2 linked regions of the Flammeovirga yaeyamensis genome follow. The protein of the gene in region 1 interacts with the protein of each later gene in a pairwise test. Links are inferred from orthologs where the notes say so. Each region holds a gene or a part of one and is shown in the gene's direction. Other genes may lie near its edges.

Region 1 (3,854 bases):
TATTTATGAGATAATGATACTTCGACAAATTTTGTCGTCATACCAAAAAAGGCAGTCACGATCATCCAAAATAAGGCTGCGGGTCCACCAAGGTGAATAGCTAATGCTACACCAGCAATGTTACCCGTACCAACAGTACCTGAAAGAGCTGTTGCTAAGGCTTGGAAGTGTGAAGTGTCACCTTCATCATCACTCTCGTCAAACTTGCCTCGAACTACATCAAGTGCATGTTTAAAGAAACGTATCTGAGGAAACTTTAAGTAAATTGTGAAAAATAAGCCTGTTAGCAATAGTAGTGCAACAAACCAATTAGAACCACCGATATAACTGTCGATTAGACTTAATATCTCGTTTAATTGTTGCATTTTTTAAATAAATAATTGAAAGTATGTGAATAATATAGAATTGCGAAAATAGGAAAGAAAAGGGGGAATCCTAAAAATTTTATAATATCATATAAAAAAATCAATAAATCGGAGGTGATTTTTAGATGCTTTATCATTTATGTTTTGTTATAAAAAATTTAGTAAATAAACTCGTCAATGATTTTCATTCCTAAAATGAACAGGTGGGTAAGATTACTTTAGGAAAGTAATCCATAAATCTTTTTTATAGATATGTAGTTAAAGTATTAATATTTAAGTTATAACACTTATTCTATTTATTTGTAAGGAAAAAAGCGGTAAATATGTTAGCTTGCACATCGAAATTCTCACAGCAAATTTTGTGGTCAGTTGTAGGGGCACAAATGGGGGGATTTAAAAATTAAAATTTATATACCACAATGATTAAAATTACATTACCGGATAATTCGGTAAGAGAGTTCGAAAGCGGAGCGTCTTCATTGGATGTAGCAAAGAGCATCAGTGAAGGATTGGCTAGAAATGTACTAGCAGCAGAAGTAAATGGAGAAGTTTGGGATGCTACCAGACCATTGACCGCAGACTCAAATGTAAAATTATTAACGTGGAATGATACGGATGGCAAGCAAACTTTTTGGCATTCATCAGCTCACTTAATGGCAGAAGCTTTAGAAGCTTTATACCCTGGTGTAAAATTGGGTATCGGACCTTCTATCGAGAATGGTTTCTACTATGATGTAGATTTCGGTGATCATGAATTCTCATCTGAGGAACTAGTCAATGTAGAGAAGAAAATGAAAGAACTAGCAAAGAAAAAGAATATCTACGTGCGCGAGGATATTTCTAAATCTGATGCTGTTCAATATTTCGAAGAAAAAGAAGATCCATACAAATTAGACCTTTTAGAAGGTTTAGAGGATGGACAGATCACTTTTTACAAGCAAGGAGAGTTTACCGATTTATGTCGTGGACCACACATTCCTCATACAGGTTTTATCAAAGCAATTAAATTGATGTCTGTTGCAGGCGCTTACTGGAGAGGTGATGAGAAAAATAAAATGTTGACTCGTATCTACGGTATTACATTCCCCAAAGCAAAGGAATTAACAGAGTACTTAGAGAGATTAGAGGAAGCAAAGAAAAGAGATCACAGAAAAGTAGGTCAAGAGCTAGATTTATTTACTTTCTCTCAAAGAGTAGGTCAAGGTCTTCCACTTTGGTTACCAAAAGGTACTACTTTAAGAGAGCGTTTAGAAAACTTCCTTAGAAAAGCACAACAAAAAGCAGGATACCAACAGGTAGTGACTCCACATATCGGATCAAAAGATCTATATGTTACTTCAGGTCACTATGCTAAATACGGTGAGGATTCATTCCAACCAATTCATACTCCACACGAAGGTGAAGAGTATTTATTGAAACCAATGAACTGTCCTCATCACTGTGAAATTTACAGATCTAGACCTCGTTCGTATAGAGATCTTCCTGTAAGATTAGCAGAATTTGGTACTGTATATAGGTATGAGCAATCAGGTGAGTTACACGGATTGACTAGGGTACGTGGTTTTACTCAAGATGATGCTCACTTATTCTGTCGTCCTGATCAAGTAAAAGAAGAATTTGGTAAAGTAATCGACTTGGTACTTTATGTATTTAAATCTTTAGGTTTTGATGATTACTTGGCACAAATCTCTTTGCGTGATAAAGAAGATAGAGCGAAGTATATCGGTAATGAATCAGATTGGGATAGAGCTGAAAAAGATATCGAAGAGGTAGCAGCTGAGAAAGGTTTAAAGACAGTGGTAGAATATGGCGAAGCTGCATTCTATGGTCCAAAACTAGACTTTATGGTGCGTGATGCTTTAGGTAGATCTTGGCAGTTAGGTACTATCCAAGTGGATTATCAATTACCACAACGTTTCGAATTAGAATACAAAGATTCTGATAACTCAATGAAACGTCCGGTAATGATTCACCGTGCGCCATTTGGGTCAATGGAACGTTTCATTGCTATTCTAATTGAGCACACAGGTGGTAATTTCCCATTATGGTTAGCACCAGAGCAATTTACTTTACTTCCAGTTTCTGATAAATACAATGATTATGCATACGATGTATTGTCAACTTTAGAAGAAGCAGGGTTTACTGGTAATGTAGATGCACGTGCTGAGAAAATTGGTAGAAAAATCCGTGATGCAGAAGTTCAGAAAACACCATACATGTTAATTGTTGGTGAAAAAGAAATGGACGGTAATGCAGTTTCAGTAAGAAAGAAAGGTGAAGGTGATATCGGTACTATGTCAGTAACTGATTTCGTTGAGCTTTTCAAAAAAGAAACAGCGGTATAACCTATAAATAATTGAATCAATGAGCTATCAGAAATTTTTTGATAGCTCATTGTTGATTTAAATAACAAACTAAAATAACAACAAAGATGGTCTATGATGTAATCATTGTGGGTGCTGGTATTGTCGGCATGGCTACCGCAATGAAGATTAAACAACAGAAGCCAGATTTTAAAGTACTTGTACTTGAAAAAGAGGGTGACGTAGCACAACATCAAACAGGACATAATAGTGGGGTGATTCATTCTGGACTATATTATAAACCGGGATCCCATAAAGCATTAAACTGTATTGATGGTTACAATCAATTAATCAAATTCTGTGATGAGGAAGGTGTAAACTACGATTTATGTGGAAAAATTGTAGTAGCTACTGATCAAAAGGAATTGGATAACTTAAATACACTTTATGAAAGAGGTGTAGAAAATGGTTTAAAAAACCTAAAGCGACTTACAGCTGCTCAGATTAAAGAATATGAGCCCTACTGTAATGGTATTGCAGGTTTACATGTGCCTCAAACAGGTATTATTGATTATACTGAGGTAACAAAAAAATATTTAGAGGTATTTCAAGATCGGTTAGGAGGAGATATTCGCTTTCATAGTAAAGTTGAAGAAATTCGCTTGGGAAGTATCGGTGTTGAAGTAATTACTGGTAGAGAAACATTCAGATCGAAATTAGTAGTCAACTGTGCAGGTTTATATAGTGATAGAATTGCTCAATTGGCATTAAAGAAATTGGATGTGCGTATCATTCCTTTTAGAGGGGAATACTACGAAATTAAGCCGAATAAACATTATTTGGTGAAAAACTTAATCTATCCTGTACCAGATCCTGCCTTTCCATTCCTAGGAGTTCACTTTACTAGAATGATTAATGGAGGAGTAGAAGCGGGACCAAATGCAGTGCTAGCTTATAAACGTGAAGGCTATAAGAAAACTGATGTTAACATTTCTGAACTAACGGAGTCTTTGACTTGGAAAGGATTCTTAAAAGTAGCATCAAAATATTGGCCTACAGGTTTAGGTGAAGTCTATAGATCATACTCAAAAGCAGCCTTTACAAAAGCATTACAACGTTTACTGCCTGATTTAAAGCAATCTGACTTAAAAGTAGGTGGTTCTGGCGTACGTGCACAAGCATGTGA
Region 2 (3,784 bases), 2.5 Mb from region 1 along the record:
AAAATTAAATTGAACTTCTTATATTTAGCCGTTCAATTCATTTTTAAAACTTAGTATCAGAAAAAGTTGTTACAAATCAACAACTTTTTTTGTGTGAAAATCGAAAGAATTATGAATAAAGTAATTCAGTTTATTAAAGAGTCATACACAGAAATGACAGACAACGTATCTTGGATGTCATTCAGTGAAGCAAAGGATAGCTCAATCTTAGTATTAGTTGCTTCTTTGGTGTTTGCTCTAGTGATTGGTGGAGCAGATTCACTAATCAATGCAGCTTTGGAGTTTATCTACAAAGCGATATAAGTAATTTATTTAGTTAAGAAACCTCAACAGATTAAACTTAAAAGCTATGGGTGACCTTAAATGGTATGTAGTAAGAGCTGTAAGTGGTCAGGAAAAGAAAGTGAAAGATTACCTTCTTAAAGAGTTGGAAAATCAAAAGCTTGAAAATTTCATCACTGAAGTTATCGTACCTACGGAAAAAGTATATCAAGCAAGAAAGCAAAGAGACGGTAAGATCAAAAAGATCGCTGTTGAGAAAAATTTGCTTCCAGGCTATGTTATCGTCCAAGCTGATTTAACAAACGGTGAGGTTCAACACACGATTAATAGTGTTCCTGGTGTCATTGGATTTCTAAACGCGGATACGAAAGATCCGACAGTGCTTCCAAAACCAATGCGCGAGTCAGAGATTAATCAGATCCTAGGCAAAGTCGATGAGTCGGACGAAGGCGAAGTTAAACATGATACGTCTTACTCTGTCGGCGAAACAGTACGTGTTATGGATGGTCCATTCTCTGGATTCTCCGGAAGCGTAGAGGAAGTCTTCGAAGAGAAGAAAAAACTCAATGTCATGGTGAAGATCTTTGGTCGTAATGCACCAGTAGAACTCGATTATAAACAAGTAGAAAAAGAAGAGTAAAATGGCAAAAGAAATCGAAGGTTTCCTGAAGCTTCAAATTAAAGGTGGAGCAGCCAATCCGTCGCCGCCAGTAGGTCCTGCGTTAGGTTCGAAGGGTTTGAACATTATGGATTTCTGTAAACAGTTCAACGCAAGAACACAAGACAAAGGTGGGCAATTATTGCCTGTTTTAATTACAATTTACAAAGACAAGTCTTTTGAATTCGTAATCAAAACTCCTCCTGCGGCAAACTTAATCCTGGATGCGGCGAAAGTTAAAAAAGGTTCATCAGAGCCTAACCGTAAAAAAGTAGCGAAAGTTACTTGGGATCAAGTTAGAACGATTGCAGAAACAAAGTTACCAGATCTTAACTGTTCTACAGTTGAATCAGGTATGAAAATGGTTGCGGGTACAGCTCGTAGCATGGGTATCACAGTAGAAGGAACAGCTCCTTGGGAGGCTTAATTTTACAAGAATTAGTTTTTAATCATGGCAGTATCAAAAAAAATGAAAGAGGCTCTATCTAAATATGATAGAACTCAAGAATACACGCTGGAGAAAGCTACAGAACTTGTGAAAGAAATCTCTTTCGAGAAGTTCGACGCTTCTGTAGACTTAGACGTGCGTTTAGGTGTTGACCCACGTAAAGCGGATCAAATGGTTCGTGGTGTGGTAACTCTTCCTCACGGTGTAGGTAAAGAAGTTAGAGTTCTTGCTCTAGTTACTCCAGACAAAGAAGAAGAAGCAAAAGCAGCAGGTGCTGACTACGCTGGTTTAGACGAATTCATCAAGAAAATCGAAGGTGGATGGACTGATATCGACGTAATCATCACTATGCCAACAGTAATGGCTAAAGTAGGTCGTTTAGGTAGAGTTTTAGGTCCTCGTGGTCTAATGCCAAACCCTAAAGCGGGTACAGTAACATTAGAAGTTGGTAAAGCTGTGAAAGAAGTGAAAGCTGGTAAAATCGACTTTAAAGTTGACAAAACTGGTATCATTCATACTTCAGTTGGTAAATCATCTTTTACTGCTGAGCAGTTAAAAGAAAATGCAGCTGAGTTGATTCAGACTTTATCTAAGTTAAAGCCTTCATCGGCTAAAGGTACATATTTTAAGAGCGTAACGATCTCTACAACTATGGGTCCTGGTATCAAAGTTGAGAAGAGTTCTATCGATAGCTAATTATGACAAAAGATCAGAAAGTACAACTCGTTGAGGACTTAAGTCAAAAATTGGCGGCTTGTGATTACTTCTACATCGTAAACAGTGCAACTATGACTGTTGATGAAGTAAACACATTCCGTAAGGCTTGTTTCTCAAAGGGTATCGAATATCAAGTAGTCAAGAACACGCTAATTGCGAAAGCTCTTGACAAATTGGATACACAAACTGACTACGCAGAACTTAAAGAGGGTGCTCTTAAGGGTATGTCAGGTATCTTGTTCTCACCAGAATCTGGTGCTGCTCCAGCAAAAGTTCTTAAGGACTTCCAAGCGGGTATGCCAAAAGATCGTAAAATCCCAGCATTGAAGGCAGCTTCAATCGACGGTGGTCTTTACGTAGGTGGTGAACACTTAGAAGCATTAACAGCAGTAAAATCAAAAGCAGAGCTTATTGGCGACATCCTTGGATTGTTACAATCGCCTGCTAAGAACGTTGTTAGCGCTTTACAATCTTCAGGACAGACATTATCTGGCTTGTTGAAAACGCTAGAGGAGAAAGGAGAGTAATATAGACCTTTCTAACCAACCTCTTGCAACAATGGCTTTAGAACGTTACGCCTAGTTGCTTCCATATATATAAATCGTAACTTTATTTAAAAACACATTTTAATTTTACAAAAATGGCAGATTTGAAAAAATTCGCAGAAGAGTTAGTAAACCTAACAGTTAAGGAAGTACAAGAACTTGCTGAGATCTTGAAAGAAGAGCATGGTATCGAGCCAGCTGCTGCTGCTGCTCCAGTAATGGTTGCAGGTGGTGCTGAAGGTGGTGCTGCTGCTGAAGAAAAAACTGAATTCGACGTAATCTTGAAGTCAGCTGGTTCAGCTAAATTGAAAGTAGTCAAAGCTCTTAAATCAGCTGCTGGTTTAGGTTTGAAAGAAGCTAAAGAATTAGCTGATTCTGCTCCAGCTCCAGTAAAAGAAGGTATCTCTAAAGAAGAAGCTGAAGCGTTGAAAGATGCATTAGCTGCTGAAGGTGCTGAAATCGAAATCAAATAATTTTAGTTTGATCTAAAATTAATCGATATAGATATAAAGGGTGATCCGAAAGGTTCACCCTTTTTTTGTATCAAAAAAAAACAACTCATGAAAACTTCATGAGCTATCTTTTGGAATCGTTAATTTATACTAGCTTTATTAATTGAAGAAATTAATTATAAATCTTTTTTGAATAGATCTTAGCCCCAAAGTAAATATGTATAATATTGATCCCTTGATAAAGATCTGTTTTACTTATTTCAAAGTAATTATTCTCTGAACCTTCAAAGTGTCTCATTGCCCCATTGGATGAAATTACTGTATACTTTATATTTTTTATTTCATCTCCAAGCATAAAAGCAAAACGATCTCCATAAGTGTACACTTTAACAATATCTTGACTTTGTCCATCCAATACCATTAAAGGGCCATATACTGTTTCTGTTCCATCAAAATCAACTTGAATAAGCTGATAATAAATTTTACCTGAAGCTTCTATATTACTATCTACTACTGAATAGCTCAAAGTAGTATTTGAATTTCCAGCCCCCTCCTTTCTTTCTATTTCAATCCAGTTTATTTTGTCATAAGATTTTAATAAAATGAAATAATCATTATTTATTTCTTGTGCCGTTTTCCATAGGATTATATTTTTAAATCCATCTTTTTTCACCTCAAAAGA

Evidence for each region.
Region 2: the proteins of thrS (region 1) and rplA interact in binary tests that used the Escherichia coli proteins (3 or more experiments, as listed by UniProt). The link is inferred for Flammeovirga yaeyamensis from one-to-one orthologs.

What each region holds. Positions count from the first base shown.
Region 1 is NZ_CP076132.1:2,064,229-2,068,082, forward strand. The notes cover bases 349-3,247. They hold thrS (threonine--tRNA ligase), read left to right. Parts: upstream 349-784; coding sequence 785-2,710; downstream 2,711-3,247. Other genes in these bases: KMW28_RS08080 (alanine/glycine:cation symporter family protein), read right to left, coding at 349-365; lhgO (L-2-hydroxyglutarate oxidase), read left to right, coding at 2,797-3,247. Also shown: more of KMW28_RS08080, read right to left, coding at 1-348; more of lhgO, read left to right, coding at 3,248-3,854. UniProt on the Escherichia coli protein: Catalyzes the attachment of threonine to tRNA(Thr) in a two-step reaction: L-threonine is first activated by ATP to form Thr-AMP and then transferred to the acceptor end of tRNA(Thr). The rate-limiting step is amino acid activation in the presence of tRNA.
Region 2 is NZ_CP076132.1:4,591,285-4,595,068, forward strand. Bases 409-3,237 are described here. They hold rplA (50S ribosomal protein L1), read left to right. Parts: upstream 409-1,391; coding sequence 1,392-2,084; downstream 2,085-3,237. Other genes in these bases: nusG (transcription termination/antitermination protein NusG), read left to right, coding at 409-922; rplK (50S ribosomal protein L11), read left to right, coding at 924-1,367; rplJ (50S ribosomal protein L10), read left to right, coding at 2,087-2,632; rplL (50S ribosomal protein L7/L12), read left to right, coding at 2,746-3,123. Outside these bases: preprotein translocase subunit SecE, read left to right, coding at 112-303; more of nusG, read left to right, coding at 350-408; KMW28_RS18240 (hypothetical protein), read right to left, coding at 3,275-3,784. UniProt on the Escherichia coli protein: One of the primary rRNA binding proteins, it binds very close to the 3'-end of the 23S rRNA. Forms part of the L1 stalk. It is often not seen in high-resolution crystal structures, but can be seen in cryo_EM and 3D reconstruction models.